One region of the Halomonas chromatireducens genome, then DNA from elsewhere that is predicted to be linked to it. Evidence: riboswitches for the same ligand, from Rfam matches in the RefSeq annotation. Region 1 holds a riboswitch; each other region holds the start of a gene.

Region 1 (9,782 bases):
TGTTCAGGCGCGTCCGTCTGGGGCGTCTCGCTCACGCGGGGCTGGCCTCTCGGGGGAAGAGTCGATCAACGGGGCAGTCTAGCAAGATGGTGGAACGAGAGACAGCATGACACTCTCCGAGGCTGCAACTTCCACGTCGCTCGGGGCTACTCCGGCGACAGGCCTGCGAGGAGGCGCTGTAAACCCTTCCCTGGGCGCTACCGATTCCATCCCTGGAATCGGACCTCCTCTTCAGCCTGCCCCCGGCGCACCTTGCTCCAATCTAGATGCTCTCCTCTATTCCGCCGCCTCAGCCTTGCGATAGCGCCCGGTGTAGTCGAACAGCTTCTCACGCACCTGCCAGTGGCGGCCCATCTTGCGCCCCACCACGAAGTCCGGTGCCCGCAGGCGACGCTGCTCGGCCACCACCTCATACGGGGAAGTCGGACGCCAGGGGATTCCGGGCGCGCGCAGGTGGTCGCGCAGGAACACGGCGCCGAAGGCGGCGCGCTGGGCCGGGGTCTCCAGGGCGAACCATTCACTCAGGCTCGCCCCGTCCTCGTCATGGTAGGTCACCTTGAGCCGCGGCAGGCCACGGCCGTTCACGGTCGCCTCGAGCTGCATTCCACTGACGCGAAGCACCCGGGCATCCTTCAGGCGCAGCGCCTCCTTCAGCTTGTCGTCGGCGTCCACCAGCAGGGTGTCGCAGCCATGGCAGCGCCGGGCGGCGATATCGTTCTCCGCGCCGCAGTCGCCACACACCTTGAAGCGAAAGCGAAAGTCGCACTGCTGGTTGTCGATCAGCCCCTGGCAGCGGCGCCCGAAGTGCTCGATGACCAGCTCGCCGTCGCGCCGCCCCCAGTAGAGGTTGGCGTGGCCGCAAGCGGGGCATGCGACCTGCACCGGCTCGGTATCCGAGGCCGGGCGGGGGCTACCCACCTCGGGTGCGTAGAGGTCCCAGGAATTACCGGCATAGTCGAGAATGAGACAGTCGCGCTTGCCCGGCGAAGGCCGCAGGCCGCGACCGACGATCTGCTGATAGAGGCTCACCGACTCGGTAGGCCGCAGGATGGCGATCAGGTCGACGTGGGGGGCATCGAAACCGGTGGTCAGCACCGCGACGTTGACCAGGAACTTGAGCCGTCGGGCCTTGAACGCGGCGATGACCGCCTCGCGCTGCTGCGATGCCGTCTCGCCGGTAATCAGCGCCGCCTCACCAGCCGGCAGGTAGCCAAGGATCTCCTCGGCATGGGCCACCGTGGCGGCGAACAGCATCACCCCTTGCCGCTCCCGGGCACGCTCGATGACTTCGGCGACGATGCCCGGGGTCGCACGGCTGGCAGCCACCACTCGATTCAGCTCGTCTTCCCGATATAGCCCGCCGTCGGCAGGCCGAAGCGCCGAGAAATCATAGCGCAGTTCTTTACCATCCTTGAAAAGCGCCGCATCGACACGTGCCGGTGGAGCCAGATAGCCCTGCTTGACCATCAGTCGCAGGGGTTGCTCGAAGACGCAATCTCGGAAGAAGCAGTCGTCGTCACCACGCACCATGCCGTGATGGTGACGGTGGTAGATGAATCCCTGCCCCAGCCGGTAGGGCGTCGCCGTGAGGCCCAGGATCTTGAGGCTCGGATTGTGCCGGCGCAGCCGGTCTATCACCCGGCGGTAGCTCGAATCCTCGTCCATGGAGACACGATGACACTCGTCGATCACCAGCAGGGTGAAGGCGCCACGGGGGTGATCGCCAGCGGCGAAACGGTCGAGGTTGCGCATCACCGACTGCACCGAGCCGAACACCACCTGGCGGGCGCTCTCCTTGAGCCCGAGACCGGCGCTGAAGATATCGGCCTCGAGCCCGTAGTCCTGGTACTTGGCATGGTTCTGTACGACGAGTTCACGCACGTGAGCGAGCACCAGCACCCGCCCCCGGGCCAGCCTCGCCAACTCGGCGATCACCAGCGACTTGCCGCTGCCGGTGGGCAACACCACCACGGCCGGCTCGTGGCCTGCGCGAAAGTGCTCAACGACCCGCTTCACCGCCTGCTGCTGGTAGGGGCGCAACGCAGGTTGACGGGCAGGCGGCGAGACAGTGGACGACAACGTCATTGGCAGATCAACATGGGCAGGTCAGGCATGGCGGCACGAAGCCGCCATCTTACCCGGTCAACCCAGCCATCGTCAGGCTTGACTCGGCCTCAAGGGAAATGGGGCTCTCTGCCCTCCATTCGGGCGGCCACGGCCTCCATCTGCTCCTCGCCGCCCAGCAGGCCACCCTGCAGGCGCGCTTCTAGAGCCAGCCGCTCCCGCTGAGGAAGCCCGGGGGCAAGCGTGAAAAGCTCGCGGGCGGCAGCCACCGCCTTTGGCGAGCGCGCCGCGACCGAAGCCGCGATAGTCCGGGCGATTTCCTGCGGATCATCGGCAAGCCGGGTCACGATGCCGAGCGCCAGGCCTTCGGCCCCATCCAGCTTGCGCCCCGTCCAGGCCAGCTCACGCAGGACGTCCGTCCGAATATCACTCGCCGTCACACTGATTGCCATATCCGGAATGATGCCCCAGACGATTTCCAACAGCGCCAGGCTGACGTCGGGGTGAGCCACCCGGATGTCCGCCCCCAGCGCAATCTGCAGGCCGCCACCGTAGACATGGCCATGCAGGGCGGCAATCACCGGCACCCCGGCGTCACGCCAGCCCAGCGCCAGGCGCTGTACCGGATTGACCCCCCGCTCATCCGCTGCCAGTAGCGAGGACAATCGCTGTGGCTGCGTCATGATGGCCGCCATGTCGAGTCCCGCACAGAAACTCTTGCCCTCTCCAGCCAGCACCACGGCACGCAGGCCATCGAGCTCGGTCAGGCGCTGCTGCGCCGCGAGCAGGCCGTCGATCATCGCCCAATCGAGCCCATTGTGCTCTCGCGCACGCTTCAGGGTCACCTCGGCCACATGGTGCGAAAAGGTAAGCACCACTCGGTCACAAAAAATTTCATTTTCCATATCGTCTTTCCATTCAAGCGCTTTTCGATAGTTTGGCGGCTTTCAGCGCACTATTCAAACAACTGTTTTATTTCTCGATAGGCGGCTTCCCCAGCGCTCGTCTATAGTGGAAGTTTAGAGCCGTGTCAGACGAAAGCCGTAGTCCACTCATCGGGCAATGGGGGATGGTGGTAATGGTTTTCGTAATACCCAGCGAATGGAATCGTTGCCACAGCGCTTAAAAACGTCGTGGCAGTTGATGCAAATCATGTAAAACGGGCAATACGGTCGCCAGTCTCCTTCCATGAAAGGACGCTGCTGCCCTACCCCGTTTAGAGGACACTGCCATGCCTGAAACTAGAACAAAGATCGCCAGGCTCGTATTGGTACTGGATGAATTGTTGACCTTGGCCGAGGCCCATGAGAAAGCCGAGCTATCCCGCTACCGCCAGCTCGCCTTCAGCTTCCTGACCTTCGATACTTCGGTAAGCCGCCTGATGGCATCCTTGGGCATCCAGTGTGAGATGCGCATCGAAGAGCTGCAACGCGTGTCCCGTCAGCTTGGGCTGTCGGATGGGCTGACAGAATTGCCCACCCGCGGAGAGCAGCCCAGCGCCGCCCAGCCCTACTTCATCTGTAGTCCGGACATGGCAAGCGATGTCCTGGAACAGGCCATCATCGATGCGAAGTACTCGCTGCGGTTTCACCAGCATCTCCGCGAGGCCACCGCTATACCGGCGCTCTATCCCGCCATGTCGGTCATCATCAAGCAAAAGCAGGCGGAACATGCCGTACTTGAGGGTTTCATGAGTAGCCGAAGCTGCCTGGACCTGACAATGATGGCGTCATAGAACCCGTATCTTGCAAGTCACAATCCACCACAAAAACGAATGAGGCGACCTGACGGTCGCCTCATTCTTTTCACGCACTTGTTTCGCGCCCTTGCTTCACTGATGCCTGTCAGTCCAACCAGACCCGAGCGTTGCGGAACAGCCGCATCCAGGCGCCTTCCTGGCTCCACTCCGCCGGACGCCAGGAGTTGGTGACGGCCCGGACCACCCGCTCCGGATGCGGCATCATGATCGTTACCCTGCCATCCGGCGTCGTCAGACCGGTAATGCCGGAGGGTGAACCGTTGGGGTTGGCCGGATAGTGGCTGGTCACCTGCCCGTAGTTGTCCACGTAGCGCAGCGCCACCTGGGTCCCGACCTGCATGCTGCGCAGGTGGGCGCTGTCGCGGAATTCCGCACGCCCCTCCCCATGGGCCACAGCGATCGGCAGGCGTGAGCCCTCCATGCCAGCCAGCAGGATCGAGGGGCTCTTCTCCACCTGGACCATGGCCACCCGCGCCTCGAACTGCTCGGACTCATTGCGCACGAAGCGCGGCCAGTCTTCGGTGCCGGGAATCAGCTCCCGCAGCTGGGCGAACATCTGGCAGCCGTTGCAGACGCCCAGGCCGAAGCTGTCGTCCCGGGCGAAGAAGGCGGCAAACTGCTCGCGAGCCCGCTCGTTGAACAGTACCGACTTGGCCCAGCCGCCGCCGGCGCCCAGCACGTCGCCATAGGAGAAGCCGCCACAGGCAACCAGGCCCTTGAACGACTCGAGACCGACGCGCCCCTCGAGGATATCGCTCATATGCACGTCAACGGCCTCGAAACCCGCACGGTCAAAGGCCCAGGCCATTTCCAGCTGGCCGTTCACGCCCTGTTCGCGCAGGACTGCCACCGCCGGTCGAGCCGTATTCACGTAGGGCGCGGCGATATCCTCATCCACGTCAAAGGCAGGACTCGCGGAAAGACCCGGGTCGCGGCTGTCGAGCAGGCCATCGAACTCGCTCTTGGCGCACTCCGGATTGTCGCGCAGTGCCTGCATCCGGTAGCTGGTCTCGGCCCAGGTGCGCTGGGCCAGCAGCCGCGTGGTCTCCAGCAGCGGCTCCTCGAAGAGGGTCACGCGGACCTGATCGTCGTAGCGCGGCCGGGCAATGACGCCGCAGGTCTCGATACCCGCGCCGGCGAACTGGGCCAGCACTTCCTCGGTGTACTGGCGATTAACCTGAATCACCGCACCGAGCTCCTCGGCAAACAGCGCATCCACGGCGTCGGCCGGCTCGTCGATCAACCAGTCGAGCTTGATCTCCAGGCCAGCGTGGGCGGCAAAGGCCATCTCCAGCAACGTCACCAGAAGCCCGCCGTCACTGCGATCGTGATAGGCGAGCAGCTTGCCGTCACGGTTGAGGCCCTGGATCACCGCGAAGAACGCCTTGAGGTCCTCCGGGTCGTCCAGGTCGGGGCAGGCATCACCCACCTGGCCATAGACCTGGGCCAGGGCCGAGCCGCCCAGGCGATTCTTGCCAGCGCCCAGGTCGATCAGGATCAGGTCGGACTCGTCCTGCTCCAGGTTGATCTGCGGCGTCAGGGTGGCCATGGCATCGGTAACCGGGGCAAAGCCGGTAACGACCAGGGAGAGCGGCGAGGTGACACTCCGCTCTTCCGGCTCGCCCTTGGTGTCCTGCGTCGTCCAGGCGGTACGCATCGACATGGAGTCCTTGCCCACCGGAATCGCAATGCCCAGCGCCGGGCAGAGCTCCATCCCCACGGCATGGACAGCGTCGTACAACGCCTGGTTTTCGCCGACGTGGTCGGCGGCGCTCATCCAGTTGGCGGAGAGCTTGATATCACCCAGCTTGGCGATGGGCGCCGCCGCCAGGTTGGTAATCGCCTCGGCGACCGCCAGTCGTGCGCTGGCGGCGGGATCGATCAACGCCACCGGCGGCCGCTCGCCCATGGCCATGGCCTCCCCGGCATGGGTATCGTAGCTGGCGGTGGTCACCGCCACGTCGGCCACGGGCACCTGCCAGGGGCCGACCATCTGGTCGCGGGCCACCATGCCGGTGATGGAGCGGTCCCCGATGGTGATCAGGAAGCCCTTGGAAGCGACGGTGGGCAAGCGCAGCACGCGCTCCATCGCCTCGCGCAGGTCCAGGTTGTCGAGCATCACACCCGACAGATCCCGGCTTTCCCGCTCGAATTCGCGCTGCATCTTTGGTGGCTTGCCGAACAGCACGCTCATGGGCAGGTCGACCGGCTGGCTTTCGAAATGGCCGTCGCGCACTTCCAGGTGATGGGCCTCAATGGCCTCGCCGACCACGGCGTACGGGCATCGCTCCCGCGCACAGAGCGCATCGAAGGTCTCCAGGTCCTCCGGCGCCACCGCCAGCACATAGCGCTCCTGGGCCTCGTTGCACCAGATCTCCAGCGGACTCATGCCCGGCTCGGCATTGGGCACGGCACGCAGGTCGAAGCGCCCGCCACGGTTGCCGTCCTTGACCAGCTCCGGCAGTGCATTGGAGAGGCCGCCTGCGCCCACGTCGTGGAAGAAGCGAATGGGGTTGGCCTCGCCCAGGGCCCAGCAGCGATCGATTACCTCCTGGGCGCGGCGCTCGATCTCGGGGTTCTCGCGCTGCACCGAGGCGAAGTCGAGATCGGCACTCGAGGTACCCGAGGCCATGGAGGAAGCGGCGCCGCCGCCCAGGCCGATCAGCATGGCCGGGCCACCCATGACGATCAGCTTGCCACCGACGGGAATCACGCCCTTCTGGACATGGCCATCGCGAATGCTGCCGTAGCTGCCGGCGATCATGATCGGCTTGTGGTAGCCACGCCGCTCGATGCCCCCGGCGCCCATGGCATCCTGCTCGAAGGTGCGGAAGTAACCGGCAATCGCGGCGACCTGCTCGACCTGCACGTGGCCCTGGCGCCCTGCCTGATCGGCTACGGCGAGATCGCCAACTGGCTGAATGGCCGACCGGACACCGTCCGCGGCGAGGCCAACCCCTATGACGCCTGGATCGCCATGTACGAAGGCGAAGAGTTCCAGGGCGCCATGCGTACCGAGCTGGAGTGGCTCGATGCGCGACTGGCCGACGTCACCCCTTCGCGCTTCCAGGAGCTGTCGGAGGTATTCCGCGATGCCACGCGACTGGAGATCGATTTCTGGCAGATGGGGCTGGACCGCGCGGACTAGCCCACAGCCATGCAAGACCGTTGCCGCTGCGAAGACGTGAGGGGCGCCGGAGACAGGTCTAAGAGGGGGTCCTATTCCAGGGATGGAATCGGTAGCGCCCAGGGAGGGGTTCACAGCGCCCCCTCGCAGACCTGTCACCGGATCAGCCCCGGGCTTGAGGCAGAAACGTAGCGGCGACGAACCTGCCCGCCGATGATGGCGGGCACCACCACGCTTGACGGGGTGCCGTTGAAAACGGCTGAGATCATGCAGCGCCAGCCGGCGATGGAGCATGGATCCCGTTGAACCTGAACTGGCTAGGACCAGCGTAGGGATCAAGCGACACGCAGAGAGGCCAAGGCCGCTCTGCCCCTGTCCTCCCAGCTGTCCTCCCTGACAACGCACAACAGCCGCAATACCCTAGGGAGAACACTCCATGAGCAAGACCCAGCACTTCCTCGCCGATACCGCCATGGTCGACGAGGCCGCCATCCAGCCGCTGCCCGGCTCACGCAAGGTCCATATCGAAGGCTCACGCCCCGACATTCGCGTGCCCTTCCGCGAGATACCGCTGTCCCCGACCAAGACCTCCGGCGAGGACGAAGAGAACCCGCCGCTGCTGGTCTACGATACTTCTGGCCCCTACACCGACCCCGAAATCAGCGTCGATCTGCGCCGTGGCCTGCCGGAGCTGCGCCGCGCCTGGATCGAGGAGCGTGGCGATACCGAATTCCTCGATGGCCCCACCTCCGACTACGGCAAGCGCCGCGCCAACGACCCCATGCTGGCCCAGCTGCGCTTCGACCTGAAGCGCACGCCACGGCGCGCACTCCCTACAAAAGATGGCCGGGTAGGAAACGTCACCCAGCTGCACTACGCCCGCCAGGGCATCATCACCCCGGAGATGGAGTTCATCGCCATTCGCGAGAATCAGCGCCGCCAGGCGCTCGGTACCGAGGAAGTCGAGCGGATTCTCGGCCATCAGCACCCGGGCCAGGGCTTCGGCGCACGCCTGCCGGAAGAGATCACCCCGGAATTCGTGCGTGCCGAAGTGGCCGCCGGGCGGGCGATCATCCCCTGCAATATCAACCACCCGGAGTCCGAGCCGATGATCATCGGCCGCAATTTCCTGGTGAAGATCAACGGCAACCTGGGCAACTCGGCGGTCACCTCCTCCATCGAGGAGGAGGTCGACAAGATGACCTGGGGCATCCGCTGGGGCTCGGATACCATCATGGATCTCTCCACCGGCCAGAACATCCACGAGACCCGCGAGTGGATCATCCGCAACGCTCCGGTGCCCATCGGCACGGTGCCAATCTACCAGGCGCTGGAGAAGGTCAATGGCGTGGCCGAGGACCTCACCTGGGAAGTCTTCCGCGACACCTTGATCGAGCAGGCCGAACAGGGCGTGGACTACTTCACCATCCACGCCGGCGTCTTGCTGCGCTACGTGCCGCTGACCGCCAAGCGTGTCACCGGCATCGTCTCCCGCGGGGGCTCCATCATGGCCAAGTGGTGCCTGTTCCATCACCGGGAGAGCTTCCTCTATACCCACTTCGAGGAGATCTGCGAGATCTGCAAACAGTACGACGTGGCCTTCTCCCTGGGTGACGGCCTGCGTCCCGGCTCGGTTGCCGACGCCAACGACGAGGCGCAGATGGCCGAACTCAAGACCCTCGGCGAGCTGACCCATATCGCCTGGAAACACGACGTCCAGGTAATGATCGAGGGCCCCGGCCACGTGCCCATGCATCTCGTGAAGGAGAACATGGACAAGCAGCTGGAGTACTGCGACGAAGCGCCCTTCTACACCCTCGGCCCGCTGGTCACCGACATCGCCCCGGGCTACGACCACATCACCTCCGGCATCGGCGCGGCGATGATCGGCTGGTTCGGCTGCGCCATGCTCTGCTACGTCACGCCCAAGGAGCACCTCGGCCTGCCCAACAAGGACGACGTCAAGACCGGCATCATCACCTACAAGATCGCCGCCCATGCTGCAGACCTTGCAAAAGGTCACCCGGCCGCCCAGCGCCGCGACAACGCCCTCTCCAAGGCGCGATTCGAGTTCCGCTGGGAGGACCAGTTCAATCTCGGCCTGGATCCCGACACCGCCCGGGAGTACCACGACGAGACCCTGCCCAAGGACTCCGCCAAGGTGGCGCACTTCTGCTCCATGTGCGGGCCGAAGTTCTGCTCCATGAAGATCAGCCAGGAAGTGCGCGACTACGCTCGGGACAACGGCCTCGATGGCGATCAGGAAGCGGTGATGAAAGGCATGGAGGAGCAGGCGGAAAAATTCAGGAAGGAGGGTGCCGAGCTCTACAAGGAAGTCTGATCTTTCCCGATGCTTTCTTTCCCGATGCTTGGAAAACTCTGCACGCCGGCCACTGGTCGGCGTGTTTTTTTTCATCCCATGGCGACAGCGAAGAAGGTGCGGATGTAGCCTGTACCCATGACGGTGGCCGGTACCTGCTTATGCCACCCCTTGTGCAAGGATATAGTGCAGAAGGACAAAACCATGCCCCACCTGCATGTAGCGCTAGTGACAGAGCGCCCCGAAGCCAGCCTGATCCCCCTGCTGCAGCTGCGACCCCAGCGGGTCGTGCTGGTTGCCGGACGGCAGCAGCAACAGACCGCCGAGCGGCTGCAGATCCTGCTGCAGCACGAGCTGTCCTCCCATACCGAGTTCCATCGGTGGGACGAGATGCCGGAGCGAGATCCGAAACACATCAGTGAGTTCGCCACTCGCCTGGCCCAATGGCTATCTCAGCAACAGCAGGACGCCCCAGGGCTTACGGTCACCTATGACCTGGCCGACAGTGACAA
Region 2 (9,782 bases), 1.9 Mb from region 1:
CGGCAGCGTCCAGAGATAGATCGGGTGGTGTGGCATGGCCCACTCGAGGATATTGCTTACCGCATTCAGGTAGGCGCCGCGGTGATGGTAGACCACCCCCTTGGGCTTGCCGGTGGTGCCGGAGGTGTAGTTGAGCGAGATCGCCTGCCACTCATCCTCGGGCAGCCGGTAGGCGTAGTCCGGGTCGCCTTCGGCCAGCAGCGCCTCGTACTCCAGCCCACCGATATGGCGGACTTCGCCCTCGAAGAGGGCATCGTCGACGTCGATCACCAGCGGCTTGATGGCCAGCTGTGAGACAGCTTCCTCGACGACGTCGGCAAACTCCGGGTCCACCAGCACCACCTGGGCCTCACCGTGCTCGAGCATGTAGGCGATGGCCTCGGCATCGAGGCGGATGTTCAGCGTATTGAGCACGCAGCCGGCCAGCGGCACGCCGAAGTGCGCCTCGAACATGGCGGGCACATTGGGCAGCATGGCGGCTACCGTCTCGCCTGGCTTGATGCCGCGTTTTTCCAGCGCCGAGGCGAGCCGGCGACAGCGCGTCCAGGTCTCGCTCCAACTGCGGCGGACGTCACCATGCACCACCGCCGGATAATCCGGGTAGATGGAAGCGCTGCGCTCGATGAAGGTCAGCGGCGACAGTGGTACGTGGTTGGCCTGCGTCTTGGGCAGGCCCTGTTCGAAGATGCTGTTGTTCATGGTGGGCTCCGGGTGAGTATCTTTTGTATTGGTGCTGAATTCACCGGCTGCCGGTAAGGCAACCGGAGGTAAGCTGCTCAGGGAAGCGTGACCTCGTAGTCGGCCAGGCATGCCATTCCTGCTTCGATCACGCTGCGGTTGGCTCGGCCGACCGGCAGCCACTGGCGCAGGGCGAAATCGGCCGCGGCCAGCTTGGCCTGGTAGAACGGCTCGTTGCTGCCTGCCGCTTGAGCGGCACGGGCCTTGAGTGCGGCCCGCCCCATCTGCCAGGCGCACAGCACGTGACCTGCCAGGCTAAGGAACGGTGTGGCGTAGGCCTGAATGGCATCCGGCCCTAGCTCGGAATCAGAGCCCTGCTCGAGCACGCGCTGCATGGCAGCCTCCAGATCGGCGGCCCCGGCGGCCAGGCTCTCGCCGAGGGCGGCGAGCTCGCCGTCCTCACGCAGTTCGCTGGCGGTGGCCTCGACCTCCTCGATCAGCCCGGCCAGGGCGGCACCACCATCGCGCTGAAGCTTGCGGCCGGCCAGGTCGAGTGCCTGGATGCCGTTGGTGCCCTCGTAGATGGGCGCAATGCGAGCATCGCGCAGCAGCTGTGCGGCGCCGGTCTCCTCAATGAAGCCCATGCCACCGTGAACCTGTACGCCCATGGAGGCGATGTCCACGGCCTGGTCAGTGGAGAATGCCTTGACTACGGGAATCAACACGTCGGCACGGGCCTGGGCAACCTCACGCTCGCCATCGCCACCATGTCGCGCCACGTCGAGCTGGGCCGCACAGTAGAGCGCCAGGGCACGCAGGGCGTCGGTGCGAGCGCGCATGGAAAGCAGCATGCGCCGCACGTCGAGGTGCTCGCTGATGGTGGCTTCCCTACCGCGGACCTTGCCCTGCACCCGATCCAGCGCATAGGCGAAGGCATGCTGGCAGGCGCGCTCGGCCACGCCGATACCCTGAATGCCAACCTTGTGACGCGCTTCGTTCATCATGGTGAACATGTGGTTGAGGCCGCGCCCCTCCTCGCCCACCAGGTAGCCAATGGCACCGTCGCCATCGCCGAAGCTCAGGGTGCAGGTGGGCGAGCCGTGGATGCCGAGCTTGTGCTCGATGGAGGCACAGGTCACGTCGTTGCGCTCACCCAACGAGCCGTCGGCATTGACCAGGAACTTGGGCACCAGGAACAGCGAAATGCCCTTGTTGCCTTCCGGCGCATCCGGTTTGCGTGCCAGCACCAGGTGAACGATGTTCTCGGCGGCATCGTGCTCGCCCCAGGTAATGAATATCTTCTGGCCGAACAATCGGAAATGATCGCCCTCTTCATCAGGGCATGGAACAGCCCGGGTGCGCACCTTGGAAAGATCGGAGCCGGCCTGGGGCTCGGTGAGGTTCATCGTACCGGTCCAACTCCCCTCCACCAGCTTGGGCAGGTAGGACGCCTTGAGCGCGTCGCTGCCATGGTGTGCCAGTGCCTCGATGGCGCCGGCGGTGAGCATTGGACAGAGTCCCAGTGCCATGTTCGCGCCGTGAAGCATCTCCTGTACCGAACTTGCCACCACTTCGGGCAGACCCTGGCCGCCCAGCGCCTCGGAGACGCCGATGCCGTTCCAACCGCCCTCGGCATAAGCCTGATAGGCCTCGATGAAGCCATCGGGCAGTGTCACGCCGCCATCACTACGGCGGGTGCAGCCCTGCTGGTCGCCGCTGGCATTCAGCGGCCCCCATACCTCGCCCGCCAGCCTGGCTGCCTCCTCCAGCACCGCTTCAACCAGGTCGGGGCTGGCCTCTTCGAAACCAGGCAGGGCGAGCGAACGGTGCTCGAGCAGTTCCTCGAGCACGAAGCGAAGATCGCGAACAGGAGCAACAAAGGGGAACATGGCGACACCTCAAAAAAATGATAGCAGAAATAGTAGATTCACTACTTTTCGTTAACCATTATCCCTAGGTCGCAGGCAATTAACCAGTCAAAGGCAACTCACCCGACAAAGGCAGTGCGCCCGATACACAGGTATCGGGCGCAGAAAAATGACGGGGCGGACTATTCAATCGCTTCAGTCGCGGGAGGAGCTCGTCGTCTCGTCAACCAGCTGCTCATGATCGGGCGCTTCCGCGTGACGCGGTTCCTCATCTTCATAGTAAGCGATATGCGCCTCATCGGGAGGCGGCGGGCCAACCAGTGGCTCGACCGTCTCCACATCCGGCACTGCGTCGGACAGGTCCTCGACATGCTCATGCTCGGTTGCGCCTTGCATCAGCTCCTCGGTTACCGCCAGCTCGGCGCCGGCCGAGGACATTGGCGTCGTTGGCGTGAACGGTGCCACCGGCAACGGCGCCGGACGCACGCTACGCCGCCAGGCGAAGAAGGCCACCATGCCGATGCTCATGGCTCCGAAGGCCCAGAACAGGCCCGCATCGCCCACCGCCGCCATGACCGGCGAAATCAGCGGCGGACTCACGGTGGAGCCGATGGCATTGATCAGCAGCAGGCCCTGGCTCATGCGCACCAGGGCACCTGCCGGGGCACGGTCTGCGGCATGGCCGACCGCGACCGGATAAAGCGCGAAGACGCCGCCACCGAGCAGGAAAAGCAGCCCCGCCATCACCCAGATATTCGGCGGCAACAGCAGCATGCCAGCCGATATCAGCGTACAGAAGGTGCCGATCAGGATCAGCACCATCTGGCGATCGTGGCGATCGGACCAGCGGCCGATGGGATACTGCAGAAGCATCGCCCCAAGGATCACCACCGCCATCATCTGGCCGATCTGATTGACCGTCAGGCCGATACGCTGCAGATAGAGCGGCAGCAGCGAATAGACGGCGGCCACCGCCAGCCCGGAGCCGAAGCTGCCCATGACCCCGGTAGGCGTCAGGGTGATCAGGCGTATCGGCGAGAGCGGCTCAGCATGCTCGATAAGGGGGGACACCCGCGGGATCATCGCCATGGGCAGCACCGACAGCGACGCCAGCATGCCGATCACCATGAAGGGAGCGGTGACACCCATGGCATCGGTCACACCCAGCAGCAGTTGGCCGAGGACACCGGCGGCATACAGCGAGATCATGTAGAGCGCCAGCAGCCGGCCACGAACCTTCTGGTCACCGGACGTGAGCAGCCAGCTCTCGATGACCAGGTAGACCCCCACGGTGGCCCAGCCGCCAATCAGGCGCAGCCCGAACCAGGAGATGGGGTCGAGCCACAGCCCCTGCAGCAGCACGGTGACCGCAACCAGCGAAGCAAAGGTGCCATAGGCGCGGATATGGCCAATTCGCAGCAGCAGCCGGTCGTTGAACATCGCCCCCAGCGCCAGGCCGATGAAATAGGCCGACGAGACCCAGCCGATGACCACCGGCGACTCGCCTGCGGCATCCAGGCGCAAGGTGATCAGCGTGGCCAGGAAGCCATTGCCGATCCCCAGAATGAAAAGCCCCAGCAGGGGCGCCAGGGCCATGGCCAGCAGTTGCCGCGACATGAAGGGCCTCTCGACAGCGGTGGAAGAAACAGGAATTAAGGCAACGATGGGAAACAGTGTGGCAGGACCTGCCGAGATTGCCCGCCACGCCTGGGTGCCACACAGAAGAAGCACCGCTGAGGCGGGATGACGCGGCGCAAATCATACGCCGCCGACACCATAAGTCAACGCCGAAATAGCCCCTGCAGGGCTGTATAACGGCGGCTTATCGAAACGTGACTACAGCCTCCATGAATCGTTGGGTCGGGAGTGCATTCACCATGGCTTGCGCTGCAACAGGGCCACATCCGAAGCAGGCAGCTCGAGGCGCATATCGAGATGATGGGCCAGCCATTCAAAGGTGGCGTCGCTGAAGAAAATCACATGGGTTGGGTCGAGAATATAGTGCCAACGGGGGAAGGTCTCCCACCTGGTGACCCGCTTGGTCATCAACCCCAACCAGCCAGCGGGCCGCAACATGCCAGCCAGCCGCTCGAGTTCAAGCCCCGGCTCGAAGAGGTGTTCCGCCACTTCAGTGGCAGTAATAAAATCGTACTGCCGCTCGAGCACCACCCTGTCAGCGGCATAGAAAGGATCGTAGATCGCCATGGGATGCCCCGCCTCCTCGAACATGACCGACAGCGTCGGGCCAGGGCCGGCACCGAAGTCGAGGCCTTGGGCAGCCGGTGCCAGCCGTTCGCGCAGCGGCGTGTAAAGCCGTGACAGGAACTGCCGGTAACCAGCGTCGTCGGGGCTGTTGCAATGCTGGTCATAGACTGCTTTCTCTGCCTCAGGAGCAAGGCGCTGATCAGGAGGCACGAAGACCAGCCAACAGTTGGTGCAACGGTGATAGTCACGCCGTGCATCCCGATGAAAATATGGCGTTTCGGCGGATGCACATAGCGGGCAGGTCAGCATCATCGTATCCTTCTGAGCTTGACGACTTGAGCATATAAAAAAACGATCACAACGAGGAGGCCGGCAATGCTGTCAGGTCTGGACCACCTGGTCATCACCGTGACCGATATTTCCCGCGCCGTGGACTTCTATTCCCGGGTTTTGGGGCTGGAGGTGCGCTACCGCGACCGTGAGCGCGTCGACCTGCTGCTCGGCGACGTTGCCCTGCGCCTGCACTGGACCGCCACCGACATCGAGCCCCGGGCCGCCACCCCAACGCCGGGGAGCCTCGACCTCTGCTTGCGCAGCCTGCTGCCGCTGGACGAAGTACAGCGACACCTGGAGGCACTGGATGTCGAGGTGGAGCTCGGCCCGGTCGACCGTCAGGGCGCCACCGGCCCCATCGAGTCGCTCTACCTGCGCGACCCGGACGGCAACCTGCTGGAGATCAGCCGTCCGCTGAAGACGGCCAGCGAATAGCCGCTCCACTGGTATTGTCTCATCTGGCCGGTATCATTGGTGTGACTGGCCAAGTCAGCAACACACCTCGCCATTCACTTGCTGGACGTTACATGACCGATAACCTGCAACCTGATGATAACCGTGACCACCGGGCCGTGACCGACCCGGGGTCGCCCGACACCACCATACCCATAGTCATCTATGCGCTGTTTCTTGCCGGCATCATCAGCGGCGGGCTGACGCAGCTGGTCGGTGTGGTGATCGCCTATGTCTACCGCGGCAAGGGGCCTCACTGGCTCGATGAGCATTATCGCTACCATATCCGCACCTTCTGGATGGCGATGCTCTACTTTGCGGTCTCCGGCCTGCTGACGCTGATCATGATCGGCTTCGTCACCTGGCTACTGGCGGTGATCTGGCTGGTGATTCGCTGCGTGAAAGGGCTCAAGAGCCTGCAGGAAAAGCGCGCGCCCGATAATGTGGATACCTGGCTGTTCTGACGCTCATGAGCGCATCACGACCCCGTTCCAGCGCCATCCAGGCGCGTCTTGCCACCACGCTGTGGCGCACCCTCGCCGGCCGTCGTCTCGCCAGCCTGTGGCGCCTTTCCCGGCTGATCGGTCCGCTGGTGTATCGCCTGAGCCGACGCGAGCGCGACGTCACCGAAATCAATCTCGCCCAGGTCTATCCCGACCAGAGCGCGGCAGCACGTCGTTGCCTGGCCCGGGACAGCCTGACGCACTCCACCGCCACCATGCTGGAGCTGGGCTTCGCCTGGATGGCCGACCCGAACCGGGTCGAGACCTCCATCGTCGAAGTCCATGGCCGGGAGCTGCTCGATGACGCCCGCGCCCAGGGGCGGGGCGTTATCGTGCTGGCGCCGCACTTCGGCAACTGGGAGGTGCTCAACTTCTGGCTCTCCAGCCACTTCCCCTTCACTGCCATGTACGAGCCACCCAAGGTCGAGGGACTCGACCCCGTGACGCGAGAGGGTCGTGAGCGCATGGGCGCCAAGCTGGTACCCACCAACCCACGCGGCGTGGCGGCATTGCTTAAGGCGCTCAAGCGCTGCGAAGCCATCGGCATCCTGCCCGACCAGGAGCCCAACTGGGGCAGCGGCGTCTTCGCCCCCTTCTACGGCCGCCTGGCCTATACCGCTACCCTGCTGCCCAAGCTGGTGGCCCGCACCGACGCGCGTGTCGTTACCGGCGTGGCGCGGCGCATTCCCGGCCGCGGCTTCGCCATCCACTTTCTGGCCGCCGACGAGCAGGTCTACTCTCCTGATGAAGAGCAATCGGCGACCGGTGTGAACGCCTGCGTCGAGGATGCCATCGCCCTGGACCCGGCCCAGTACCAGTGGGAGTACAAGCGCTACCGCAAGGTGATCGAGGAGCAGGAGGGGCATCCGGACCATGGCTCCTTCCGGCTTTACTGAGAGCTGCTGTCTTACCCTACCTGTGGTGCATAAGCCGCGCGGATATCGAGATCTGGGCCGTAAAAGATCCCGGCCACGCGGGCGGCTGACCGGCAGCTGCAGAGGAATTTTAGCATTCCCCCTTTCGCACAACTATTTTCCACCGACTAATAACTCATCAAAATACCATTCTTCACACAGTCCTTCATAATTCCACGCGTTGTAGCAGCAACGTCATTTGACAAGAACAGCTTCTTGCGCTCATTTTCAAGAAAGTCAGCCCCAAAATCTTTCGTCAAGTGGATAGAAGCATAAGTAAGCCCATCAAAATCTTCTCTACTAAAATACCACCCACCTACATAACCGCCTACTTCATAGTAACGAGAGAAAGCCCACTCCATTTTTTTAGAAATCTCGTGCATTTCATTTTCGCACTCGGCTGGAATATAATAACTTATCGCCACCTCCCCCACGTTAACTTGCAACCGCATAACAATCGACTCACCACTCTCACGAGATATATGATAGTACGCATCTATTTGGCCAGGGATATGATTGACCCGTATAGTAGTCTTGCTATTCCTCAATGCCTGCTCAATATCATTGCCATTTACCTTCTTGCTTTCCCACAGCTTAAACTCGCCTTCTGGAAAATCAATAAGCAAACAAGCCCTAGGAAAGGTTTCTAAAAAAAGCCGCTCCGCACGTTTCTGAAGATTTATCACATTGACATCTTTTTCAGAAAAGAAAACCACAATTGCTATCACAATACCTGAGGCCGCGACTTGACCAAGCGACATAGCAACCAATATCCAGTCTTGCCGATTTTCTTTACCAAGAAAATAGACAGAAACTCCTACAGCACTTATAAGAGCAAAAGCAAGAACACTTAAAGCAACAACCTTGACCCAGCTGGGGGCATAAATAAAATTCTTACTCTCCATGAACAAAAACCCCCTAATCAATATGTAAAAAAGCAATAATAAATGAGAAGACAAACAACTTCTCATCTCAAGGATTAACTATCACCACACAAACCAATTATATGCGAGAACAATTATAGAATAACGGATAGCATAATTTTTTACAAAACCATTAGCCAGATAATGGCGGCCTTCACTACCAGCTCCGGCAAATCCCACCATCGCCCACAGCGACTGGGGATGATACAGGGTCGGCATCGGCGACGACGAGGTGGACCTGATCTTTGAGCTGGATGCGTTCAGACAATAGCCGGTCCCAGACATTGGCGGACTGGCATCTTCGCCCTACCCTGCTAGACTGCCTGGACGCTTGACGGGGTGCCGGTGATTCCGGCTGAGATGGCGCAGGGAGCCCAAGGGTGACCTCAGCGCCGATCCCGTGGAACCTGATCCGGGTGAGCAGGGCCGCTGGCCCCGCATGAACCGGCGTAGGGAATCAGGCGAAGGGGTTTGATGACACGTCTCTCTGCGCTCCCCTTCTCTCACGATCTCCCCTGCCCGACTTCAGCCTCGCTCCGGATCCTCGATCACCCGGAGGCTAGATGGGCTACCGCTTTACCGACCTCACCGCCGCCTGCCAGGACGACTGGCGCGCCTATACCGAGCACGACTTCGTGCGCAGCCTCGGGGCCGGTACCCTGGCCGAAGACGCTTTCCGCCACTACCTGCAGCAGGACTACCTGTTCCTGATCCACTTCGCCCGGGCCTATGCCCTGGCCGCCTACAAGAGCCGCACCCTGGCCGACCTGCGTCAGGCCCATGAAGGCTTGAAGGCCATCGTCGACGTGGAGCTGGGCCTGCACGTGGGCTACTGCCGCGAGTGGAACATCAGCGAGGAGGCGCTCGCCAGCCTGCCCGAGGCCCGGGCCACCATGGCCTATACCCGCTATGTGCTGGATACCGGCAATCGCGGCGACCTGCTCGACCTGCACGCCTTACCCATGGCGCCCTGCCCCTGCCCGAAGCGAGCAACGCATGACTCTATCGATGGGAGCAGCCTCCGGCCCCGCCCAGCGCGCCCGACGCACCTGGAACATCGACCAGTGGGGCAGCCCTTTATTGGCCTGACAATTGGTTTGAGAGGCCTTCAGGTCGATGCTGATGATGTCGATACCCTCAGGGTGGGTATTGCGAGCATGATAAACGGCGCCGCTATTGCCTTTTTGACATCAGTATGGGGATTACGAAACAAGGGGCGCTTGACCGGTTAAGTGAGCTACGCTCGCGAATTCCGTCTATTATACAGGAGGGACAGGAATCGACTGATTACTTCCGTTGGCGGAAGGATGCGGAAGCCGCACTAGTTAACTTCTTTTCCCTGTCTGAGGGCAAGCGACACCTGACCGAATTCAAAGACATTCATTCGCAACTGCCCCCGCGGCACGTACAGTCGCTTGATCTCGGCGTCGGGTGGAAGACCTTCGATAAGGCGATGGAGCTGTCCTCGGAGTACTTTAAGTCGGTCGAGCAAGAAATCCAGGATTACTATGAAGACGAGGCAGGCACGCCTCGTGCTAGTGTCGAGGAGTCAGCTCCTGGCAACGTGTTCATTGTGCACGGCCGCGATCAAGCGCTCAAAGAGGCTGTGGCGCGCTTTGTCGCGAAAATAGGCCTGAATCCCATCATCCTGCATGAGCAAACCAACGAGGGGCGAACCCTTATCGAGAAATTCGAGGCGAATGCCTCAGCCGATTTTGCGATCGCTTTGTTCACGCCCGATGACGTAGGCGGGCTGAAGAGCGACACGCCGAGCCTCTCTAACCGCGCTCGTCAGAATGTTCTGTTCGAATTTGGCTACTTCCTTGGCCGACTGGGGCGGAGGCATGCCTGCGCACTAGTGCAAGGAGAAATAGAGCTGCCTTCAGACTATTCGGGAGTCGTGTT
Region 3 (9,782 bases), 660 kb from region 1:
TGCTCGCATTTGAATGCGTCCGACTGAGTACGAGCATGGACAATGTGTTTACGTTGACGTTAACTGTGTCCAGTCCATAGAGTCCCAGCAGGAGTCCGCCATGTCGACGCCCATCAGCCGCTTTCCCATACCCGAATCGATCCAGGATCTGCCTGCGGATATTCGTGACGCCATGCTGGCGGTACAGGAGAAGGCCGGCTTTGTGCCCAACGTCTTCCTGATGCTGGCCCATCGCCCGGCAGAGTTTCGCGCCTTCTTCGCCTATCACGATGCGCTGATGGAGCGGGAGTCGGACACGCTGACCAAGGCTGAGAAGGAGATGATCGTGGTGGCCACCAGCGCCCGCAATCACTGCCTCTACTGCGTGGTGGCCCACGGCGCCCTGGTACGCATCTACAGCAAGGACCCGCTGCTGGCCGATCAGGTCGCCATCAACCACCGCACGGCACCGCTGAGCGAGCGCCATCGGCTCATGCTCGACTTCGCCTTTCACTGCGGCCTGGACGTGGGCGAACTCACCGACGAATGGCAGACGCGTTTGCTGAACGCCGGCTTCACCCTGGATGACATCTGGGACATTGGCGCCATCACCGCTTTCTTCGGGCTCTCCAATCGCCTGGTTACCCTCACCGGCACGCCGCCCAACGACGAGTTTTACCTGATGGGCCGGGTGCCGCGTGAGAAGGTCTAACAGGTAGGAAGCAATCGAGGCGTCCGACGTGTATTGAAGCTCACTCAGGCGCTTTCCCGGCATCCTTCCAACAACTGCAGCACCGGAACCAGCTGGCTTTCATGCAGCACCAGCACGGTGTCTACCGTGGCGTCCCTCTCGGTGGGGGAAATCACGGCGAATTCACCTTCCTCCAGATGGAATTCGTGAATCTCGCGAGGTCCGTGCGGGGTCGTGCAGCGTGCCGTGCGGTAGGAGTCATCTTCGCCGTAGGTGAGGCGGTGGTAGACCTTGAAGAACGTATAAAGATAGAGCCCCTGGTCGAAGGCGGGCCAGCGGGCGGGAATGGTGCGGGTCTCCTCGTCGAGGGCCTGGCCGTTGGCTTCGGCCTGGTTGATGGCATGCTCGAGCGGGCGGGCCAGCAGCGAGGCATTATCCTTGGGAAAAGGCTGCGAAGCCTCGAAGGCCTGGTGGTAACGATCAACCGCCTTGCGCAGGTCTTCGAGTGAGCCGATGCGATGGTCGCTGTGGTCCAGGTCGGCGGGCTCGAAGCTGCCGTTTTCCCAGCCATGGATCACCCTCAGCATTAGCTGGCCTTTGGCCATGGGCTGCAGCAGCAGGTCATCGATGGCGACCCGCAAGTGCAGCTGCCGCTCGATCACTTGGTTGTCGAAAGCGCTGTAGGGGTCGGCGAAGATGGCATGCAACCGTCCGGGGGCGTGTTCCTTGGCTTCGGTAAACGGCATCGGTAGTCTCGGCGAGAGTGGTCGTTCGCTGGTAGCGACTGTTGTATCATCACTCGTCCCATCAATCATGGACGCTAGACGGTTATATCGGCCATCCTGACAATAACTTGAGTTAAATTACTCGACAATCCATTCACTGTCGCCAGGGGAGTCCCGCCGTGCAACCGGCAGGGGCTGAGAGAGCCAAGCGCTGACCCTGGAACCTGATCCGGTTCATACCGGCGGAGGAAGTGCGACATGCCCTACCTGACGTCTGCCGTGCTCGGCGCGGCGCTGCTCTGCTTTGCCTATCTGGGCCTGCGCGCCCGGCGGGCCGACGGCCTGCTCGATGACTACGTGACTGCCCGCAACTCCCAGGGAGCCCAGGCCATCGGCCTGTCGTTCCTGGCCTCCAGCATGGGGGCCTGGATCCTCTTTGCGCCGCCGGAGATCGGCGCCTTCGTCGGGCCTGTGGCGCTGGCTGGCTACGCCATCGGCTCGTCGCTGCCGTTCCTGATACTGGGACTCTACGGCCCCGCCATCCGACGCCACCTGCCGCAGGGACGCAGCATCGGTGAATTCGCCGAGGCCTGCTATGGCGCCGGGGTGCGGCGCTGGGTCTCCTTCGTTTCCGTTGCCTACATGGCCATCTTCCTGGCCGCCGAGCTAACTGCCATCGGCGCCATTGCCGCGCTGCTCTCCGATGTGCCGCCTTCACTGGTGATCCTCGGCGTGGCGGTGGTCACCCTGGTCTACACCACCCTTGGCGGCCTGCGGGCGAGCCTGGCCACCGATCGCTGGCAGGCCTGGCTGCTGCTGGCCCTGCTGGTACTGGTCGGCGGCGTGGCCTGGTGGTGGCTGCCGCCCATGCCCGCCGGGGCGATCATGCCCTCGATTCCCACCGGCAGCGCACTCTCCGTGGCGCTGACCCTGGTGATCGCGGTCACCGCGGCCAACCTCTTCCACCAGGGCTACTGGCAGCGTATCTGGGCGGCCGAGGATGACCGCGCCCTGGGCCGCGGGGCGCTGCTGGGTGGGGCCAGCAGCCTGCTGGTGGTGATGGCCATCGGCGGGTTGGGCATGCTGGCGGCCATGCATGCGCTGCCGCTGGGCGAGCCGCCGATCCCCTTCTTCGCACTGCTCTCCGCCGCGCCGGCCTGGCTGGGCCTTCCGGCTCTGGTGCTGGCGGTAACGCTGGGTGCCTCCAGCGTGGATACCCCGCAGAACGCCATCGCCTCCATGGCTGTGGCCAGCTCCGGGGGGCGCGGGCTCTCGGTTCGCGGGGCACGGCTCGTCACGGTGGCGCTGATGGCACCGGTGGCATGGGTGGCCCTTCAGGGCTTCTCGGTGCTGCGGCTGTTCCTGATCGCCGACCTGCTCTGCGCGGCCATCGTGGTGCCGGTGCTGCTGGGCCTGTGGCGGCGCATGTCACCGCTGGCGGCGGTGGCCGGCGGCGTGGCGGGCCTGCTTGGCGCGGTGGTGCCGGGATGGGTTGCCCAGGGCAGCCTGGCCGCCGGTGTGCTGGCGGCGAGCTTCCCCGACAGCATTCCCACCCTGGCGCCGTTCCTCGGTGCGCTGCTCGCTTCCACCCTGGCCAGCCTGCTGATCGCCTGGCTGCGCCCCGGGACGAAATTTCACCTGGCAAGCAAGGGAGACGCCTGATGACGACACGCTCTGACTGGAACGCCTGGGCCGCCAGCCGTGAATCGGCGCGCATCACCGACTGGCTTCGCGAGATCAGCGAGCCGGACTGGTCGGCCACGGTGAACCACCCGCTGTTCGACGCCCTGGCCGAGGGGCGGCTTGTGGGGGGCGACTTTGCCGCCTACATGGTGCAGGACTACGGCTTCGTCGATCCCTTTACCGCCCTGATCGGCCACGCTATCGGCCACGCGCCGAGCATGGCGGACCGGGTAGTGCTGGGCCAGTTCATGGGCATGCTGACCAGCGACGAGAACAGCACCTTCCAGCGCACCTTCGACGCCTTCGAGGTGCCTGCGTCCCTGCGCGAGGCGCCGGATTACCTGCCGCAGACCCTGGCGTTTCGCGAGCTGCTGCACGACACCGGCCAGGGCGGCGACTACGCCGAGATCCTGACGGTGCTGGTGGTCACCGAGTGGGTCTACCTCGAGTGGGCGCTGCGGGTGACCCGCGTAGACGGGCTGCACCCGTTGATGGGGGAGTGGATCGATCTGCACGACAACCCCGCCTTTCAGGAGTTCGTGGCCTGGCTGCGCCAGCGCCTGGACGAGGAGGCGGCGGCGCTCGATGACACCGCCTTCGCTCGGATGGCCGAGCGCTTCCGCGACACCGTGGCGAAGGAGCGTGCCTTCCACGACGCCGTGCAGCCGCGCTGAGGCAGAGCGCGCAGGTGCAGTCGCCGCCTCGTCTTGTGGCAAGACATGACGGTTTGGCATGGACAGCCGTCCCGTCTGCGGTCCACCCTCTCTCTATTACCTCCCCTGAACAACGATAGAGGAAGCATCATGAGCGATACGCCCGAGGATCCGCGCCGCCGTCATTCCGCCCCGGTAGTGGATGGGGTCGGCAAGTCCGCCAGCCGTGCCATGCTGCGTGCGGTGGGCTTCACCGATGAGGATTTCAAGAAGCCCCAGGTGGGCATCGCCTCCACCTGGAGCAATCTCACGCCCTGCAACAGCCATATCCATGCCCTCGCCGAGCGGGCCAGTGACGGCGCCGACGCGGCCGGCGGCAAGGGGGTGATCTTCAACACCATCACCATCTCCGACGGTATCGCCAACGGCACCGAGGGCATGAAGTATTCGCTGGTATCGCGGGAGGTGATCGCCGACTCCATCGAGACCGTGGCCGGCTGTGAGGGCTTCGACGGCCTGGTGGCCATCGGCGGCTGCGACAAGAACATGCCCGGCTGCCTGATGGGGCTGGCGCGGCTCGACCGGCCCAGCGTGTTCGTCTACGGCGGTACCATCCTGCCCGGCGAGGGCCACACCGATATCGTCTCGGTGTTCGAGGCGGTGGGTGCCTACACCCGCGGAGACCTGGACCTGATCGAGGTGAAGCAGATCGAGGAGAAGGCGATTCCCGGCCCCGGCTCCTGCGGCGGCATGTACACCGCCAACACCATGGCGTCGGCCATCGAGGCGCTGGGCATGAGCCTGCCGGGTAGCTCGGCGCAGAATGCGGTGTCCCAGGAGAAGCGCGACGACTGCGAGGCGGCGGGTGCCGCGGTACTGGAGCTGCTGGCGCGGGACATCAAGCCCTCGGACATCATGACCGGTGACGCCTTCGAGAACGCCATCACCGTGGTCATCGCCTTAGGAGGCTCCACCAATGCGGTGCTGCACCTGATCGCCATGGCCAACACCGTGGGGGTGCCGCTCTCGCTCGAGGACTTCACCGAAATCGGCAAGCGGGTGCCGGTGCTCGCCGACCTGCGCCCCAGCGGCCACTACATGATGAGCGAGCTGGTGGCGATCGGCGGCATCCAGCCGCTGATGAAGATGCTGCTCGATGCCGGGCTGCTGCATGGCGACTGCCTGACGGTCACCGGCCGGACGCTGGCCGAGAACCTGGCCGACGTGGCGCCCTATGCCGAGGGGCAGTCGATCATCGCGCCGCTGTCGGCACCGCTGAAGGCCGAGAGCCACCTGCGGATCCTCTACGGCAACCTGGCGCCCGAAGGGGCCGTGGCCAAGATCACCGGCAAGGAAGGCACGCGCTTTACCGGCAGTGCGCGGGTGTTCGGCTCGGAGGAGGAGGCCCAGGCACGCATCAACGACGGCACGGTGGTGGCCGGTGACGTGGTGGTGATCCGCTACGAGGGACCCAAGGGCGGACCCGGCATGCGCGAGATGCTCACCCCGACCTCGGCGATCATGGGCCGGGGGCTCGGCAACGACGTGGCCTTGATCACCGACGGGCGCTTCTCCGGCGGCAGCCATGGCTTCGTGGTCGGCCACGTGTCGCCCGAGGCCTTCGATGGCGGGCCGCTGGCGCTGGTCGAGAACGGCGACACCATCACCATCGACGCCGAGGCCAATACCATCGAGGTGGCGATCGATGACGGCGAGATGCAGCGGCGTCGGGCCGCCTGGCGGCAGCCGGCACCACGCTATACCCGCGGTGTGTTGGCCAAGTACGCCAGGACGGTCAGCTCCGCCTCTACCGGTGCGGTGACCGACCGGCTGGATTGATTCGCCTCGCCATCCACTAAGCATCACTTTCTAGCCCCCTATCGGTTTCCCGGTGGGGGCGGTCCGATTTTGCAGGATATCCATCCTTTCCTGGAGTGTGGCTACCGAACTGGACTTGTCTGCAGAGAACAAGGCTGGTAGCTATGTTCGCTTCTCGCCACCCGGCGAGAGAGTCGGAACAGGGAGGCACCCATGTATCTGCTGCTGGTGGACGATGATGAACGCCTGACACGGTTGCTGGACCATATGCTGCGTCAGGCGGGCCATACGGTGGATGTGGCACATGACGGACGCATGGCGGTGGCACTGATGCAGCAGGGCGACTATGACCTGCTGGTGCTTGACTGGATGCTGCCCTACGAAGACGGGGTGGCGCTGTGCGAGCGGGCCCGGGCCAGCGGTTTCGAGGGCGGCATCCTGATGCTGACTGCGCGTGACGCCCTGGAGGACCGCCTGGAGGGATTCGCCGTCGGTGCCGACGACTACTTGCTCAAGCCCTTCGAGCCTGAGGAGTTGATGGCACGCCTCGAGGCGCTGGGGCGACGGGCTCGTCGGCCTCTGGATGGCCGCCGATTGCAGGTCGGCGACTGGGTGCTGGATTGCGACGAGAGGCGCGTCGAACATCGGGGCCGTGCTGTCGAGCTGACCCAGCGGGAGTTCCAGTTGCTCGAGCTGTTGATGCGCCGGGCGAGTCATAGCGTGCCACGCGAGCTGATCTACGAGCGGCTCTGGGGACGCGACCAGGTGGTCACCGACAACGCTCTGGATGCGACCCTGCGCCTGCTGCGACGCAAGCTTTCCCGTTGCGCTACCCGGCAGCCCATCGAGACTCTACGAGGGTTGGGCTACCGCTTTACGCCCTGAGTCGCACTTTCAGGCGACTTTCAGCTTCCCCGGGTATGCTGAGGGGCCAATTCAATTTTTCGGAAACCTGCATGTCTCGCCCGGATCCACCCCATCACGATCTCCGCCAGTTGGAGGCTAGCCGCCGCCGCCTGGCCTGGCGCTATGCCCTGGGCATGGCGATGGGGCTTTGCACCGTGCTGCTGGTCGGCTATCTGATGCACTCGGCACTGGTCAAGCAGTCGCTGAAGAGCGAACTTGTGCAGCTTGCCCAGCGCGAGGCAGAGGTCCATAAGCCGGACCTGGAAGCCTGGATGGAGGGGCGGCGCGGTCCCGATGACGTCAGCATCGGCTTTCGCCCCCATCGCACCGCCTTCTATTATATTCTTGGGCCAGATGCGCGGCTGGTACACGGCAACGAGACTCGCCCGGCTCTGCGTGAAGAGGTGCTGGCACTGCTCAAGGGCAACGCCCTGCCCCGGGGGCGGGTGGTCTTCGAGGAGATCCTTGCCGACGAGGAGGGTGCCCTGCAGTTGGCCCTGCTGCGCCACCCGGTAAAGGACAGCGAGGGGCGCTACCTGGGCAGTGTCTACGCCGCCACTGATGTGGGGGGTAGCCTGGTTCATCTGGAGCAATTGCTGGTCCTGTTGCTGGGGCTGGCGCTGGGCTTCGTGGTGCTGGCAGGGCTAGGCGGCTGGTGGATGGCGGATCGCAGCCTGCTGCCCCTGCAGCAGGCGCTGCGCCAGCAGCGCGAGTTCATCGCCAGCGCCTCCCATGAGCTGCGCGCACCGCTGACTGTGATGAACACCGCCCTGGCCCTGGTGGAGCGGGAGGGTCGTGAGCGTCTGGACAACTTCCATCACCAGACCCTGGTAGATGCCCGGGATGAGGTGCGCCGCCTGGGGCGACTGGCGGAGGAACTGCTGCTGCTGGCCAGGATAGATGCCGGAGGGGTATCGCAGCGCCACGAGCACCTGCCACTGGATGAGGTGGTGCAGCGCCAGGTGCGCCTGCGCCAGCCCCAGGCCGAGTCTCGGCAGCAGTCGCTCAGCATGACTCTGGAGCCGGGACTTTGCGTGGTTGGGGACGCCGATCTGCTGGCACGTCTGATAGGGGCCGGGCTGGACAACGCCGTGGCTTACACCCCGAAGTATGGGCGCATCGAGGTACGCTTGCAGGCTCGGGCGGGGCGGGCGCGCCTGGAGATCGTCGACACAGGCCCCGGCATGAGCGAAGCCCAGCTGGCGCGGGCCTTCGAGCGCTTCTACCGCGGCGACCCCTCCCGACAGCGCCATCAGGCGGGAGCAGGGCTGGGGCTGGCCATCATTGATGAGGTGGCACGTCAGCATGGCGGTGAGGCGCAGTTGTTCTCCCGGGAGGGCGAGGGCACCCGCCTGGTGGTGACCCTGCCGCTGGCTATCTGAACGGCTTTCAGTTGGATTTCAGGAAGGCGAGTTAGGGTGAGGACTCGGCATCGTGTGATGTCATGGCCAACAAGGAGACTTCTATGACCCTTACACCGCCTGTTTCCCGTTCCCTAATGCGTACCGCCGTGGCCGCCGGCATGGGCAGCCTGGCCCTGACCAGCCTGTCGGCACTAGCCAACTACGACACCCTGCCGGAGGCGACCGGCGTCGACCTGCCGATCCCGGCCCAGGTCGATGCCGACGGCGAGGCGCTGTTCTATCAGGAGGCGCTCTACCATCGCGACATCTCCGCCGTGCAACATGCCATGGCCAGTGTCGGGCGCATCATGCGTGACAGCGAGATGGGCCACGAAGGCTATGACGCCAGCCTGGCCGACGAGCCCATGGCGGCTCAGGGCCAGGCATGGCTAGATCTGCAGCATCAGGCTTCGGCCTTCTTCACTGACGAGGGCGCCGTGGGAACCATGGTCCAGGAGGAAGGCGAGTGGGTCCCCGGGCGCGAGATGAGCCTGGCCGACCTTGCCCAGGCTGCCTTCAGTTACCACATGCACCACAGCGGCGGTCGCTGGGCCGAACACGGCCTCGAGAACGCCATCACCCACGGCCCGGCCGGCTACCTCGGGGCCATCACCCAGCGTCTCTACCAGGATCACTATGGCCAGCGCGGCTTCCAGGACGTTGGCCGCGAGCGCGACGCCGCCAGCATGGCCCATGGCCTGGATGTGCTCCACAGCCTGGCCTACTCCTGGGTGCGCTGGCACAAGCCGGGCGGTGCCGATGACATGGGTCAGCTCAGCGAAGAGGTCATGGAGGCCGCCCATGGCATTACCCTCGAGCGCCTGGTGGCGATCAGCCGCAACCTGGCCGGCACACTGGATGAGGCCTGGGACTACGAGAGGAAGATCTACGACCTGGACAACGACGGCGCCTATCACCTGGACACCCTGGGCAGCCTGGTGCGCGGCCACAAGGCGCTCTACGAGATCCTTTACGTCTTCGGTGACGACGATGACAGGGAACTGGCCGAGCGGCTATTCGAGCGCAAGGCGGAGATGACCCTGGCACTGCTGGACAGTGACGAGGCAGTTCGCGACTGGGGCCTGGCTGAACGCGTCGTCTTCACTTCTGAGGGCGTCAGGGTCGACAGTGATCGGATTGACACCGAGAGTCAGTGGCGCTTTCTGAACCACTTCACCGGCGGCTTCGGCACTCTGCGCGAGCGAGACGGCACCTCCAGTTTCCTGGAGACCCGGCCTGAGCTTGGTGAGCGCATCGGCGAACTGAGTGACCGACTGCTTCAAGCTGCCCTGGACCATCAACTGGGCGAGGATGGTCTGATGCATCGCCGCTTGTCTGTGGAAGACGGCGAGGTGATCGATGATCGCCATCAGGTGGCTGCCATCGCCTGGTTCGCCACCACGGCGAGTAACGCCTACCGTAGCGGTGAACTCTTCGAGCGCCCCGGCGACTGGGCTGATGACACCGAGCTTGAGATGCGAAGCCGTGAGCTCTATGACGCCATCCGTGCCAACAACGACTGGCTGCTGACCCTGCTTGACTGAGGGTTTCCACTAGCAGAATACCGAAGAGCGCCCTGTGGGCGCTCATTAAGCCGGCACCCAGCTTGCGAGGCTGGGTGCCGGCCAGCTCGTTGCGACCGGAGGGTCGCTATCGGCGACTACATGCCCATGCCACCCATGCCACCCATCATGCCGCTCATGCCGGCCATTCCGATGACCATGCCGCCCACGGCGAGAATCAGGTAGATCAGGAGCAGGACGCCGAAGATGGTGAAGTAGGTCTTCAGCTTGCCCATGGCGACCTTCATCTCGCCAGGATCACCGCTGGTGTAGACACGGCCTGCCGAGCCTGCTGCCTGCATCAGCACCACGCCGGCCCAGATGGGAATCCACGCCACGACCAGGCCGACGATGGAAAGGGC

Evidence for each region. Region 1 has a riboswitch for thiamine pyrophosphate ahead of thiC (phosphomethylpyrimidine synthase ThiC). Riboswitches for the same ligand answer to the same signal wherever they lie in the genome.
Region 2: linked by a shared signal. The riboswitch ahead of LOKO_RS20260 (TenA family protein) and the one ahead of thiC (phosphomethylpyrimidine synthase ThiC) in region 1 are both predicted to bind thiamine pyrophosphate.
Region 3: linked by a shared signal. The riboswitch ahead of LOKO_RS18300 (sodium:solute symporter family transporter) and the one ahead of thiC (phosphomethylpyrimidine synthase ThiC) in region 1 are both predicted to bind thiamine pyrophosphate.

What each region holds. Positions count from the first base shown of each region.
Region 1 is NZ_CP014226.1:625,107-634,888, reverse strand. Features, by position in the region: gene LOKO_RS03000 (segregation and condensation protein A) at 1-35, opposite strand, end outside; gene radD (DNA repair helicase RadD) at 277-2,085, opposite strand; gene LOKO_RS02990 (crotonase/enoyl-CoA hydratase family protein) at 2,175-2,969, opposite strand; gene LOKO_RS02985 (hypothetical protein) at 3,296-3,799, shown strand; partial or broken gene purL (phosphoribosylformylglycinamidine synthase) at 3,909-6,740, opposite strand; partial or broken gene LOKO_RS02975 (thiaminase II/PqqC family protein) at 6,660-6,971, shown strand; TPP riboswitch at 7,180-7,302, shown strand; gene thiC (phosphomethylpyrimidine synthase ThiC) at 7,387-9,291, shown strand; gene LOKO_RS02965 (Card1-like endonuclease domain-containing protein) at 9,475-9,782, shown strand, end outside.
Region 2 is NZ_CP014226.1:2,690,222-2,700,003, forward strand. Features, by position in the region: gene LOKO_RS12480 (acyl-CoA synthetase) at 1-699, opposite strand, end outside; gene LOKO_RS12485 (acyl-CoA dehydrogenase) at 777-2,567, opposite strand; gene LOKO_RS12490 (MFS transporter) at 2,742-4,163, opposite strand; gene LOKO_RS12495 (class I SAM-dependent methyltransferase) at 4,419-5,063, opposite strand; gene LOKO_RS12500 (VOC family protein) at 5,127-5,519, shown strand; gene LOKO_RS12505 (DUF4870 family protein) at 5,612-6,001, shown strand; gene LOKO_RS12510 (lysophospholipid acyltransferase family protein) at 6,007-6,936, shown strand; gene LOKO_RS12515 (hypothetical protein) at 7,083-7,859, opposite strand; TPP riboswitch at 8,203-8,351, shown strand; gene LOKO_RS20260 (TenA family protein) at 8,441-9,109, shown strand; gene LOKO_RS12525 (TIR domain-containing protein) at 9,073-9,782, shown strand, end outside.
Region 3 is NZ_CP014226.1:3,938,716-3,948,497, forward strand. Features, by position in the region: gene LOKO_RS18285 (diguanylate cyclase) at 1-27, shown strand, start outside; gene LOKO_RS18290 (peroxidase-related enzyme) at 101-691, shown strand; gene LOKO_RS18295 (hypothetical protein) at 736-1,416, opposite strand; TPP riboswitch at 1,551-1,664, shown strand; gene LOKO_RS18300 (sodium:solute symporter family transporter) at 1,654-3,057, shown strand; gene LOKO_RS18305 (TenA family protein) at 3,057-3,752, shown strand; gene ilvD (dihydroxy-acid dehydratase) at 3,882-5,570, shown strand; gene LOKO_RS18315 (response regulator transcription factor) at 5,763-6,434, shown strand; gene LOKO_RS18320 (sensor histidine kinase) at 6,506-7,837, shown strand; gene LOKO_RS18325 (hypothetical protein) at 7,921-9,402, shown strand; gene LOKO_RS18330 (DUF5362 family protein) at 9,519-9,782, opposite strand, start outside.